One region of the Stenotrophomonas sp. GZD-301 genome, then DNA from elsewhere that is predicted to be linked to it. Evidence: predicted binding sites of a transcription regulator. Region 1 holds the regulator's gene; each other region holds the start of a gene.
What was found. Region 1 encodes FliA, which starts transcription of late flagellar genes. Its sites were predicted from a motif close to TAAAGTTTNNCNNNCNNNGGCCGATAA; they were not measured.
Positions count from the first base shown of each region.

Region 2: the regulator FliA is predicted to act here: its motif matches at 2,034-2,060, upstream of ACO6VK_RS11035 (methyl-accepting chemotaxis protein).
Region 3: the regulator FliA is predicted to act here: its motif matches at 1,414-1,440, upstream of ACO6VK_RS07565 (methyl-accepting chemotaxis protein).
Region 4: the regulator FliA is predicted to act here: its motif matches at 2,081-2,107, upstream of ACO6VK_RS18450 (methyl-accepting chemotaxis protein).

Region 1 is NZ_JBMOWY010000050.1:92,913-96,222, reverse strand. It holds gene ACO6VK_RS13975 (chemotaxis protein CheA) at 1-413, opposite strand, end outside; gene ACO6VK_RS13970 (protein phosphatase CheZ) at 418-1,032, opposite strand; gene cheY (chemotaxis response regulator CheY) at 1,032-1,424, opposite strand; gene ACO6VK_RS13960 (RNA polymerase sigma factor FliA) at 1,441-2,187, opposite strand; gene ACO6VK_RS13955 (MinD/ParA family ATP-binding protein) at 2,184-3,071, opposite strand; gene ACO6VK_RS13950 (AAA family ATPase) at 3,058-3,310, opposite strand, start outside.
Region 2 is NZ_JBMOWY010000041.1:24,052-27,361, forward strand. It holds gene ACO6VK_RS11035 (methyl-accepting chemotaxis protein) at 1-1,911, opposite strand, end outside; gene ACO6VK_RS11040 (SulP family inorganic anion transporter) at 2,081-3,310, opposite strand, start outside.
Region 3 is NZ_JBMOWY010000028.1:72,792-76,101, forward strand. It holds gene ACO6VK_RS07560 (PAS domain S-box protein) at 1-1,385, shown strand, start outside; gene ACO6VK_RS07565 (methyl-accepting chemotaxis protein) at 1,646-3,310, shown strand, end outside.
Region 4 is NZ_JBMOWY010000074.1:9,024-12,333, forward strand. It holds gene ACO6VK_RS18450 (methyl-accepting chemotaxis protein) at 1-2,052, opposite strand, end outside; gene ACO6VK_RS18455 (arylamine N-acetyltransferase family protein) at 2,303-3,124, shown strand; gene ACO6VK_RS18460 (cysteine hydrolase family protein) at 3,164-3,310, opposite strand, start outside.

The DNA of each region.
Region 1 (3,310 bases):
GCCGCCGGGGCGGCCACCGGCGCCGGCGTGGCCGGTCCGTTGACGTCGAACTGGGCGATCAGCTCCGGCGGTGCGTAGCCCGGCTCGGTGCCGGCCGAGACCGAGTCCAGCATCGACTGCAGGTAGTCCAGCGACTGCTGGCCGGCGTCGAAGTGGTGTGCCTGCAGGGTGGCCTGGCCGGAACGGGCCATGCCGAGGGTCTCTTCGGCGGCGTGGCACAGCTCCACCATCGCCTGGATGCCGAGGAAGCCGGCACCGCCCTTGAGGGTGTGGAAGCCGCGGAACACGGCATTGAGCTGATCCGTATCCTGGGGCGACTGCTCCAGCGACACCAGCTGTTCGCCGAGGCGATCCAGGATCTCCTGGGCCTCGAGAATGAAATCGGCGGCAATGTCGTCCGGAACAGCACTCATCGTCTTACAACCCCAAATCGGAGAGCAGGTCGTCAGCGTCGACCTGGGATACCTGGTGGCGGTCAAGCCCGGTGACGGCCGGGCCGGCCAGTCCGGTGTCGCGCCTGCGCGCGTCGTCGTCCTGCGGCGGCAGGCCGAGCGCACCGAACCCTTCGTGCACGCGGCGCACGATGCCCACCACGCGGCGGATGATCTGCCCGGTCAGGTCCTGATAGCTCTGGGTCAGGGCGATCTCGGTGAGGTTGTGGCGGATCCGGTCCAGCTGCAGGTCCTGGTCGGGGCTGAGCCCGTTGGCGCGCAGCTGCTCGGTCAACGCACGGCATTCCTCGGCCAGGTCCAGGGTGCGGTGGGTGGCCTGTTCGGTCATCGCCACCACGTGGTCCAGGCGCGCGCAGGCGTCATCCAGTTCGCCGGCTTCGCTGGGCAGACTGGGCAGTTCGCCCAGTGCCTGGCCGAGCTCGCGGGCGAGCCGGTTCAGGCCGGCCATCATCGGCTGCGTGCGCAGCGCGGCCAGCGCGTCGATTTCCCGGCGCCAGCCCGCCTCGTCGCCGCCTTCCAGCGCGGCCAGGGCGTCCTGCAGGCGCTGCACCAGCGCCGATTTGTCGCTGAGGGTTTCCATCAGGCGCTCGCTGCCAGGCGTTCGAAGATCTTGCCGAGCTTCTCTTCCAGCGTCTGCGCGGTGAACGGCTTGATGATGTAGCCGTTCACGCCGGACTGGGCCGCTTCGATGATCTGCTCGCGCTTGGCTTCAGCGGTCACCATCAGCACCGGCAGGGTTTTCAGCTTGGCGTCGGCGCGGATCGCCTTGAGCAGGTCGATGCCGGTCATCACCGGCATGTTCCAGTCGGTGACCACGAAGTCGAACGGCTGGCTCTGCAACAACGCCAGCGCGGCATGCCCGTCCTCGGCTTCGGCCGTATTGGTGAAGCCCAGATCGCCCAGCAGGTTCTTGACGATACGACGCATGGTCGAAAAATCGTCGACGATCAGGATACGCATGTTCTTGTTCAAAGCACTTTCCTCGATTTCAAGGGTTCTCGAGGCCGGCGTCGGCCGCCTCGAAGATCTTCAGTCGGCCGCGCAGGCGCAATACCGCCTGGCCGTGGATCTGGCAGACCCGGGATTCACTCACCCCGAGCACCGCGCCGATTTCTTTCAGGTTCAATTCCTGTTCGTAGTACAGCGACAGCACCAGCTGTTCGCGCTCGGGGAGCAGGCCGATCGCATTGCCCAGCTCGCGGCCGAACTCGCCGCGCTCCAGGACCTGCTGCGGGGTCGGGCCGCCCTGGGCGACGGTGTCCAGCTCGCCCTGGTCTTCGATCCGCGATTCCAGGCTCAGCACCTGGCCGCGTGCGGCGTCTTCCATCAGCCGCAGGTATTCCGGCAGCGGCATGTCCATCGCGCTGGCCACTTCGGTGGCGCTGGCGGCACGGCCGGTGCTCTGCTCCAGGCGGCGGATGGTGGCGGCGGCGTCGCGGGCACGGCGGTGCACCGAGCGCGGCACCCAGTCGCCACGGCGGATCTCATCGATCATCGAACCGCGGATGCGGATCGACGCGTAGGTCTCGAAGGAGGCGCCCTGATCAGCGTCATAGCTGCGCGAGGCCTCGATCAGGCCCATCATGCCGGCCTGGATCAGGTCGTCCACTTCCACGCTCGCCGGCAGGCGCGCGGCCAGGTGGTGGGCGATGCGCCGGACCAGGTCCGAGTGCTGGGCGATGCACTCGTTGGCGGCGGTACGTTGGACCTCTTTGTATTGTGCGGCGCCTTTCATGCGGCCACCCCGCGTTGTTTGAGGATGCGTTCGAGGAAGAATTCGACGCCGCCGCGCGGCTCGGTCGGGGCCTGCCAGCGGGCGGTACGGCGGGCGATCTCGGTGATCGCCAGCGCCGACGGGCTGGACGGGTAGGCCTTGACCACCGGCTGCTGGCGTTGCACCGACAGGCGCAGCCAGTCGTCCTGGGGGACGCAGCCGAGGTAGTTGAGCGACACGTCGGCCAGGAACTTCTCGCAGACCCGGGTCAGCTTTTCGTACAGCACGCGGCCTTCGTTGGGGTCGCGCACCATGTTGGCCACGACCTGGATGCGGTCCACGCCACGCTCGCGCGAGAGCACCTTGATCAGCGCGTAGGCGTCGGTGATCGAGGCCGGCTCGTCACAGACCACCACCACGGTGTCCTGTGCGGCCTGGCAGAAGGTGAGCACGCCATCGGTGATGCCGGCGGCGGTGTCCACCACCATGATGTCCAGCTCGCGCTCCAGCTCGGAGAACACGTTGACCAGGCCCACGTGTTCGGCCGGCTGCAGTTCGGCCATGTGGCGGCGACCGGACGCGGCCGGCACCACCAGCACGCCGCCCGGGCCCTCCATGATCACTTCCTCCAGCGTGCAGCGCCCGGCGACGAGGTCGGCCAGGGTCACCTTCGGCTGCAGGCCGAGGATCACGTCGATGTTGGCCAGGCCGAGGTCGGCGTCCAGCAGCAGCGTGCGTTTGCCCATGTCGGCGAGCGCCACGGCCAGGTTGGCCGAAACGTTCGTCTTGCCCACGCCGCCCTTGCCGCCAGTGACGGCGATGGTGCGGACAGGGCCCAGCGGTTGGCTGCGGGTAGCCGACAACGGGAAGGTCTTGGTCAGCTTGGCGTACTCACGCGACGGCATGGTTGAACTCCGGGTTGCAGGGCATATCGGCCGCGCGGCGCAAATCTTCAAGGCGAAGTACAAGATTGGCTGCACTGGCGCGGTGCAGGTCCTCCGGAACGTCCTGGCCGTCGGTCACCCAGGTGATCGGCAGGCGGTGGTCGACCGCCACGGACAGGGCGGTGCCGAAGCGGCCGGTCTCGTCCAGCTTGCTCAGCACCACGCCCTGCGGGTTGGCGGCGCTGAAGCGGCGGACCACT
Region 2 (3,310 bases), on a different contig from region 1:
GGCCTGGACGGCATGGTCGGTGTTCTGGCGCACGGTGGACGTCAGCTCTTCCATCGATGCGGCGGTTTCCTCCAGGCTGGCCGCCTGCTGCTCGGTGCGGCGCGACAGATCGCTGTTGCCCGAGGCGATCTCGCCGGCGGCCAGGTTGATGCTGTCGGTGGCCTGCTGGATACGGCCGACGATGTCGGTGAGCTGGCTCACGGTGGTATCGGCATCGTCGCGCATGCGGGCGAACACACCGTGGAACTCACCGTGCATGCGCGCGGTCAGGTCACCCGCCGCGATCGCCTGCAGCAGGTCGGAAATCTGCTGCAGGTTGTCGTCGCTCACCTGCATCATCGTGTTGAGGTTCTCCACCATCAGGCGGAAATCGTGGTCGAAGCGCACCACGTCACCGCGCTGGCTGAAGTCGCCGATCGCCGCAGCACCGGCCAGATCCTGGATCTGCGTGTTGATCGCGCGCAGGTTGCCCTTGGTGGTGTCCATCGCCGCGGTGAACGCGGCCTGCTCGCCGGGCAGGCGGTCCATGTCCGGGGTCAGGTCGCCGACCGCATAGCGCTGCATCACCTCGACCAGGCGTCGGGTCACGCCGATGTTGGCGCCCACCAGGTGGTTGGTGTCGTGCACCATGCGGCCATACGCGCCGGGGAAGCCCTCGGCATCCATGCGGTAGCTCAGTTCGCCGGCCTCGTGGCGCTGTGCCATCTCGGCCTGGGCGGTCATCACTGCCTGCAGCTGGTCGCGCATGCGCTGCATCGACTGCAGCAGGCGGCCCACTTCGTCATCGCGCACCGCCGGCAACGGCGTATCCAGGCGTCCATCGGCGACCTCGGCCGACAGCCGCACCGCATCGGCCAGCGGGCGGATCGCCTGGCGGCGCAGCAGCACATAGACGCTGCCGCTGAGCACCAGCGCCGCCCCCAGGCCCACCGCGAGGATGATCCAGAGCAGCGCGCGGGCCTGCGCGGTGATCAGATCGTGCGGCACGATCACGCCCAGCGCGAAGCGTTCCTGGCTGCCACCGATGCGCAGCGGCACGTACGCCTTGACGTTGCCGGCGGCGTCTTCGTGGAAATCCTCGTACGGCTTGTCCGCGGCAATCTGCGCCAGCAGCTGTCGGGTGGCCGCATCCTCACGGCGCGTGCCGATCTCCTTGGCGTCGGCGGCGGCCAGCACGATGCCGGCCGGCGAAATCAGCTCCACATGGCCCTCGCCCATCGGACGCAGCGCGGCCAGGCGCTCCTGCAGTGCGGCCAGGCCGAAGTCCACGGTCACCGCACCGAGGAAGGTGCCGTTGTCCAGCACCGGCGTGGACAGCGTGGTCATCAGCACCGGCTTGCCGCCGATCTCATAGCGGTACGGCTCGGCCACGGTGGGGCGCTTGAGCTCGCGCGGGCGCAGATACCAGTCGCCATCGCCGGGCACGTCGTAGCCCTTGAGCACGTCCTGCACCGGGGTGCCGTCCTGCCAGGCCCAGTAGCTCATGAAGCGGCCAGTGGCGTCGTGGGCCGGGGCATCGGCGAAGTCCGCATCCTTGCCGTCGAACGCCTGCGGCTCCCACAAGGTGCCCAACCCCACCCATTCCGGGTGCGAGTGCAGCTGCTGCTGGAGGATCTGCGCGGCGGTGGCGCGCGACAACGTACCGGCGGCGTGCTGCACCACCAGGCTGTCGGCCAACGCCTGGCTGGTGGCGAAGGCGGCGGAAAGGTCCGCGTTGACCCGGCGCGCTTCCGCATCGGCCTGGCTCTGCATGGTCCGCCGCGAAGACTCCACCAGCGCCTGGCTGGCTTCGCGGTAGCTGATGGCCGCAGTGACGCCGAAGCAGAGCATGGCGATCAGTGCGGTACCGAGCATCAGCCGGTTGGCGATGCTGCCGGGGCGCTTGGAAGCGGTCGAGCGGGACGCAGGCATGGGGGGCGGTTCCGGAAATAGGGTACGGGTCAGCGGACGCCATCAAGCGCCGCTACGGCATCGCGCAGTCCATTGCGGTCCGGCTCGGGGCGGTGACACTCACGCACCGGGCATTGAGCTGGATAACGGCCTTGCCGCGCCGATGTTTAGCCGCGTTTCCTGACCGGGTTCAGTGTCCGCCCGGTGGCGGCCCGTCCACGCCCGGTGTCCGCGCCAGGCGCTCGACCAGGGTCTGGCTGGCCGCATTGAGCCCGCGCACCTCGACCTGCGCGCCATGCGCACGCAGCCTGGCCACCACCCGTTCCAGCGCAGCCACCGCGCTGAGGTCCCAGAAGTGCGCGTTTGACAGGTCGATCGCCACGCGCGGCGGGACATGCTGCAGATCGAAACTGGCAGCGAACTGCCCGGCCGACGCGAAGAACACCTGCCCGGCAACGGTGTAGGTGCAGCTGCCATCGGCCTGCGCGACGGCCTGGACATCGAGCATCCGCCCGACCTTGCGCGCGAAGAACAGCGCCGACAGCAGCACCCCGGTCAGCACTCCCTTGGCCAGGTCGTGGGTGATCACGGTGACCACCACGGTGGCCACCATCACCAGCGACGAGCTCGTCGGGTGCAGCCGCAGTTCCTGGAACGAGCGCCAATGGAACGTGCCGATGCTGACCATGATCATCACCGCCACCAGCGCGGCCATCGGAATCTGCCGCACCCAGTGGGCGCCATAGACCACCAGCAGCAGCAACAGCACACCGGCGACCAGGCACGACAGCCGCCCGCGCCCGCCCGAGGACACGTTGATCACCGACTGCCCGATCATCGCGCAGCCGCCCATGCCGCCGAACAGCCCGGCGGTGATGTTGGCCAGCCCCTGTCCGGCGCATTCGCGGTTGCGCTGGCTGGGGGTGTCGGTCATGTCCTCGACGATCTGCGCGGTCATCATCGACTCCAGCAGGCCCACCACAGCCAGCGTCGCCGACACCGGCAGCAGCAGGCGCAGCGTGTCCCAGGTCAACGGGACATCCGGGAACAGGAACGTCGGCAGGCTGTCCGGCAGTGCGCCCATGTCGCCGACCGTGCGCACCTCCCAGCCAAGCCCGATCGACAGGGCGGTCAACACCACGATCGCCACCAGCGGCGACGGCACCGCACGGGTCAGCCGCGGCAGCAGGTAGATGATCGCCAGCCCGGCCGCGCACACCGCCCATACCTGCCAGGACCGCCCGATCAGCTCGGGCATCTGCGCCAGGAAGATCAGGATGGCCAGGGCGTTGACGAAACCGGTGATCACCGAGCGCGACACGAAGCGCATCAGCGCCCCCAGTTTCAATGCGCCGGCCACCACCTGCAGCAGGCCGGCCAGGATCGTCGCGGCCAGCAGGTACTGCAGGCCGTGGTCGCG
Region 3 (3,310 bases), on a different contig from region 1:
ACGTCGGCATGGCGGTGGACATCACCCCGCTGCTGGCGATCCGCGAGCAGGCCTATGTGGCGGCGGAGAAGTTTGCCGGCGCGTTCTCCTCGGCTGCACTTGGCATGGCGCTGGTGTCGCTGGAAGGGCGCTGGCTGGACGTCAACGACGCCCTCTGCGGCATCCTCGGCTACACCCGGGCCGAACTGCTGCAGATCGACTTCCAGACCTTGACCCATCCCGAAGACCTGCACGCCGATCTGACCCTGGTCGGCGACCTGCTGGCCGGCCGTCGTGATCATTACCACATGGACAAGCGCTACCTGGGCAAGGCCGGCAACATTGTCTGGGGGCGGCTGTCGGTGTCGCTGGTGCGCGCCGGCAACGGCGAGCCGCTGCATTTCGTTTCGCAGATCCAGGATGTCACCGCGCAGCGCCAGAGCGGCCAGCAGCTGCGCGAGTCCGAACAGCGCACGCGGATCACCCTGGATGCGGTGGCCGACATGGTCCTGACCCTGGATCTGCAGGGCACCGTCCAGTACGCCAACGCGGCCGCGACCCGGGCCCTGGCCGGGGCGGGTGCCGAGGCGCTTACCGGTGGCCGGCTGGCCGAGCTGATGGAACTGACCACCGAGTACGCGCCACGCTCGCCGCTGGAGCTGGCCGTGCTCCTGGACCCGGACAGCAATGCCGTGGACCTGCATTCGGACCTGCTGCTGGCGGTGGGTGCCCAACGGGTGCCGGTGGACCTCACCCGCGCCTGGCTGCGTGGCGAGGATGGCGAGATCAGCGGCGCGGTGTGGGTGATCCGCGATGTGACCCAGCAGCGCGCGCGCCAGCGCGAAGCGCGCCATCTGGCCGAGGTCGATCCGTTGACCGAACTGAGCAACCGCCGCGGGTTCGAAGCGCACCTGCAGCAGGCGATCACCCACGTGGCCCGCACCGGGCAGCAGGCGTCGCTGATGTACATCGATCTGGACCACTTCAAGCCGGTCAACGACACGCATGGCCACCTCGCCGGCGATGCCGTGCTGTGGGCGGTGGCCAGCCTGCTGCGGCATGGCGTACGCGATTCAGACATCGTCGCCCGGCTCGGTGGCGACGAGTTCGCGGTGATCCTGGCGGGCTGTTCGCTCAAGCGGGCGCGGCGCATTGCCAGTGACCTGCTTGACGCGCTGCGCGCGCTGTCCATCCCGTGGGACCGGCAGCGTCTGGCGGTGGGGGCCAGCATCGGCATTGCCGCTCTGGGCGGCGCCATGAGCGTGGATGACGCCGTGGCGGCCGCCGATGCGCAGTGCTATCGGGCCAAGGCCGCGGGGCGCGACAACGTGCAGGTAGAGGCGCTGGGCGAGGGGCCGTTCGACCCGCTCGACAGTGGCGATACCAGCGAGGCCGGGGAGGGCTGAGCCCGCCATGCCGATTGATCGGTCACCCTAAAGGTTCCCGGCGAAGGGCCGCTATATCGGTCGGAGTTGCCCCCTGCGTGGCAGGGGGGCCTGGCAGCCTATCTGATCGACAGATCCACTCGACCGTGTACCGGTCGTGCAATGCCACTAGAAGTCGCGTCATTTCCACTGACGATGTTCGTGCGTCCCAAGCCAGCTGATCACCCGCGCCGGGCATCCCGTCCGGCGTCGCCATCGCTTATCGGACACGAGGTCATACGATGTTTACTTCAGGCTTGCATACGCCGGTGCCCGCACCGCTGTCGGTCACCGCCGTCGATTCGCCCTGGCGCGCCCTGCGCGGCCTGTTCAGCGCCCGCCGCAGCCACACGGAGGCCCGGACCGGGGCGGCCGCCCGCCACCAGGCGGCGCTGGAGGCGCAGGTCGCGGCCCTGCACCGCGTACAGGCGGTGATCGAATTCGACCTCGATGGCACCATCCTGGAGGCCAACGACAACTTCCTGCAGACGCTGGGCTACACCCTGGCGGAGATCCAGGGCCGGCACCACGCGTTGTTCGTCGACCCGGCGCAGGCGCAGAGCGAGGAGTACCGCGCGTTCTGGGCCAAGCTCGGGCGCGGCGAGTTCGATGCCGGCCAGTATCGCCGGGTCGGCAAGGGCGGTCGCGAGATCTGGATCCAGGCGTCCTACAACCCCGTGTTCGACAGCGATGGCCGGCCCTACAAAGTGGTGAAGTTCGCCACCGACATCACCGCGCAGAAGTTCCAGGCGGCCGATTTCGCCGGCCAGCTGGCGGCGATCAGCAAATCCCAGGCGGTGATCGAGTTCGACATGGACGGGCGCATCCTCGCCGCCAACGACAACTTCCTGGCGGTGATGGGCTACCGCCTGGAAGAGGTGCGCGGCCAGCACCATTCGATGTTTGCCGAGACCGCCTACCGCCAGAGTGCCGAGTACCAGCGCTTCTGGGAAAAGCTGGGGCGGGGCGAGTTCGACGCCGGCCAGTACAAGCGGTTGGGGCGCGATGGGCGCGAGGTGTGGATCCAGGCGTCGTACAACCCGATCTTCGACATGAACGGCCGGCCGTTCAAAGTGGTCAAGTACGCCACCGATGTCACCGCACAGGTACGCGCCAGCCTTGCCCTGGAGCAGGCAGTGGCGCAGACCCGCGAAGTGGTGGCGGCGGCGCAGGGCGGGGACCTCGCCGGCCACATTCCCACGACCGACAAGAGCGGCCCGATCGCCGAGCTGTGCGAGGGCATCAACGCGCTGGTCGAGGCGATGGCCTCGATCATCGGGCAGATCAAGTTCGCTGCCGACACCATCGCGGTCGGTGCCAGCGAGATCGCCGAAGGCAACAGCGACCTGTCGGTGCGCACCGAGCAGCAGGCCGCGTCGCTGGAGGAAACCGCCGTGTCGATGAAGGGGCTGACCGCGACCGTGCAGCGCACGGCCGACAACGCCCGCCAGGCCAGCGCGCTGGCCAGCGGCGCGGTCGATGTCGCCGACCAGGGCGGGCATGTGGTGCACGAAGTGGTCGCGACGATGGCGCTGATCAACGACTCCTCGCGGCGCATCGTCGACATCATCGGCGTGATCGACGGCATCGCGTTCCAGACCAACATCCTGGCGCTCAACGCGGCAGTGGAAGCGGCCCGGGCCGGCGAGCATGGCCGTGGCTTCGCGGTCGTTGCCTCGGAGATCCGCTCGCTGTCGCAGCGCTCGGCCGATGCGGCCAAGGAGATCAAGCAGCTGATCGGCGACTCGGTGGAGAAGGTCGGCGCGGGAACCGCACAGGTCGAAAGCGCCGGGCGGACGATGACCGAAATCGTGGTCAACGTGAAGCGCGTCAGCGCGTTGATGAGCGACATCAGCGCTGCCGCCCAGCAGCAGAGCGAAGGCATCCAGCAGATCAACCGCGCCGTG
Region 4 (3,310 bases), on a different contig from region 1:
GCGGTGCGACGCCTGGGCGATGTCGCGCATGCTCGCCACCACCTGCCCCACCGAATCGCCCCCGCGCACGGCGATGTCGGCGGCCTCGATCGCCAGGCGGTTGGCCTGCTGGGCGGACTCGGCGTTCTGACGCACCGTGGCGGTGAGTTCCTCCATCGACGATGCGGTCTCCTCCAGGTGCGCGGCCTGGCGCTCGGTGCGGTCGGCCAGGTCGTGGTTGCCGCTGACGATCTCGCCGGCGGCGCCGTTGATCGCCACCGACGCCTGCTGGATGCGCGCGACGATGTCGGTGAGCTGCTGCACGGTGGCGTTGGCATCGTCGCGCATCTGCGCGAATACGCCTTGGAAGTCGCCGCGCATGCGCACCCGCAGGTCGCCCTGGGCCAGCGCCGAGAGCAGCGCCTGCAGACCGGACAGATTGCCCTGGAAGGTATCCAGCAGGCGGTTGATGCTCACCGCCAGGGTCAGCACGAAGCCCTGTTTGCCGGCCACGTCGATGCGGCCATGCAGGTCGCCCTGCGCGGCGGCATCGACCAGCGCGGCCACTTCGGTTTCCACCGTGGTCTCCAGCGCGCGGCTGCGCCACTCCACCGCCGCGCCCAGCAGGTGGCCGTGATCGACGATCGGCGTCACCACCAGCTGGTAGCGCGTGCCGGCGTGCACGATCTCGTGGCGGACGCTGCCGGTGCCGTGCAGGGCCTGCACGATATGGGCGAACACCGGGTGCAGCGCCTGTGCGGGACGCCCGCGCCAGGCCAGCTCATCAATGCCCAGCTCCGCCTGCAGCGCGCGGTTGAGCAGGCTCACCTGGCCCTGCGGGTCCAGCACCATCAGGCCGGTCTGCGCGCTGTCCAGCGCCTGCCGCGCACGCGCATTGTCGCGTGCGGTGGCGCGCTCGGCCTCGATGCGTTCGCGCAACCGCTGCTGCATGTGCACCAGACGCTGTGCGAGCTGGCCGATCTCGTCGTGTGGGTTGTGCACGGCCAGCACCGTGTCCAGACGATCCTCGGCGATGTCCTCGGCAAAGCGCAGCGTATCGGCGATGGGCCGGCGCACGGCGCGCAGCACCAGCAGCAGCGTGGCGATCAGCACCAGCGCCACCAGCGCCAGCGTCAGCGCAAACCCCACCGTCATCGCACGGGCCTGCGCCTGCTGCCGCTGGCGGGCGGCATCCAGTGCCGCCCCCTGCGCCTGCTCCAGCTGCTGCAGCGCCGGCGCGATCTGCGCGGCGGTGTCGGCCAGCGATTGTGCCTCCACGTCCAGCCCGACCCGTGCGGCGGTGTAGGCCAGCAGTGCGCCCTGATAGGCGTCCATGCGTGCGCGCAGGTCGTCCTGCGTGGCGCCGGGCAGGCCCGCGCCCGGCAGCGCCAGCTCGAACGGCAGGCGCGCCTCGCTGGCGCGATCGGTATGGGTGGCATCGCCGCTGAGCAGCAGCAGCGCTTCTTCGCGGCGCATGCCCTGCCACTGCGCCTGCAGCAGCGGCGGTGCGGTGGCGTCCAGCACGGTGGCCACGGCCGCGGCCGTCGCCTCCAGCTGCGCGCGCAGGCCCGCGTCGCCGCGGCCCATTTCATCGGCACGGGCATTGAGTGCGGCAATGCCCTCGGCAAACTCACCGGCGCGTGCGGCCAACGCATGCAGCGCCTTGGCCGTGCCCGGGTCGTGCGGGTCGCGCTGCAACTGCGCCAGCGTTGCCTGCAGACGCTGCTGTGCCTGCTGCAGCGCGGTGCGGTCGGTGTCGTCGAACGTGATCGCATAACGGGTCTGCAAGCGCCGTGCATCGGCCACCTGCGCGGCCAGGGCGGCGGCCAGCGCGGCATCCTGCTGGTGCGCGTCGAACGTCGCCGCCGCCCGTTCGCTGCTGTAGCGGGTGCCGGCGTAGACCAGGGCCACCACCAGCAGGCCGATGCCGCAGACCACCAGGCTGGCCTTCAGTTTGCGTGCGACACTGAGCCGCTGCAGCAGCCCACGGGCGCGGCGGATGAGAGAGACGGGCGATGCGCGTCCGCCGGGGCGGGCGAACGAGGGGAACAGGCGGCGGGGAACGGCCGACATCACGTACTCCAGGCGGAATGACGCATCGGTATCGGCCGCATCTGCCACGTCTTTAGCACTTTCTTCGCCTCGACCCGCCAGCGGTCGCGACTGCGCCCGTTGTACCCGGCGCAGGCGACGGCAAGATGACGGCCGCAGACCGCCCACCACCGCGCGACGCAGCGTTCCATCTGCTCCGGTGCGGCCGGCTTGACCTCAACCACGGTTGAGCCGCCACAGTGGCGGCACCTTCCCCCGTGGTGTCCGGCCCATGACCCCGCACGACTTTCACGCCTACCTGCAGCGACTCGGCGAAGCCACGCCACCGCCGCCCACGCTGGCAACGCTGGCCCGCCTGCAGCAGCGCCACAACGCCACCTTCCCGTTCGATACGCTCACCACCCTGCTGCGCGATGCCGTGGCCATCGACCTGCCCAGCGTGGCGCACAAGGTGCTGAACGAAGGGCGCGGCGGGTACTGCTACGAGCTCAATGGCCTGTTCCTGGCGCTGCTGCAGCAGCTGGGTTTCCAGGCACGCGCGATTGCCGCGCGGGTGGTGATGGGGGCGACCGACGACGTGCCGCCGCCGCGTACACACATGCTGCTGCTCGTCACCGTGGACGGGGTGGACTACAGCGTGGATGTCGGTTTCGGTGGCAACACGCCGACCGGGCCGCTGCGGCTGGACCAGCGCTTCCCGCAGGCAACGCCTCACGAGCGCTACCGGCTGGACCGGCACGGGGACACGTATTTACTGCAGGTGGAGGTGGGTGGCGAGTGGCGGCCGTTGTACCGCTTCGACCTGCAGGTGCAGGAGGCCGTGGATCACATCGTCGGCAACTGGTATGTCTGCACCCATCCGGCCTCGTCCTTCCCAGGCCAGCTGCGGGCGGCACTGGCCGGGCCCGGCTGGCGGCGAACGATCGGCGCCGCCAGCTATGCGGTACACCGCATCGGCCAGCCGAGCGAGCGGCGCGCACTGGTCGATGTGGATGATGTACTGCAGGTGCTGCGCGAAGACTTCGGCATCACCCCGCCCCCGCACCCGCGCCTGCGCGAGGCGATTGCCGCGTGGCTGCGCGGCGGGGCCTGACGGTCAGGCCTGGGTATCCACCTGGCTGCCGGTGGCCGGTTACTGCTCGGCATCCAGCCGTTGTACCGGCAGCGCCAGCACGGCGGCGGTGGGCATGACGCTGCCGAACGCATCGGCAATTTCGGTCAGCGCGGCGCGGTGCAGCGCGTCGGCGCTCACCACCCCGTTGCCGTCGTAGGCCTGCAC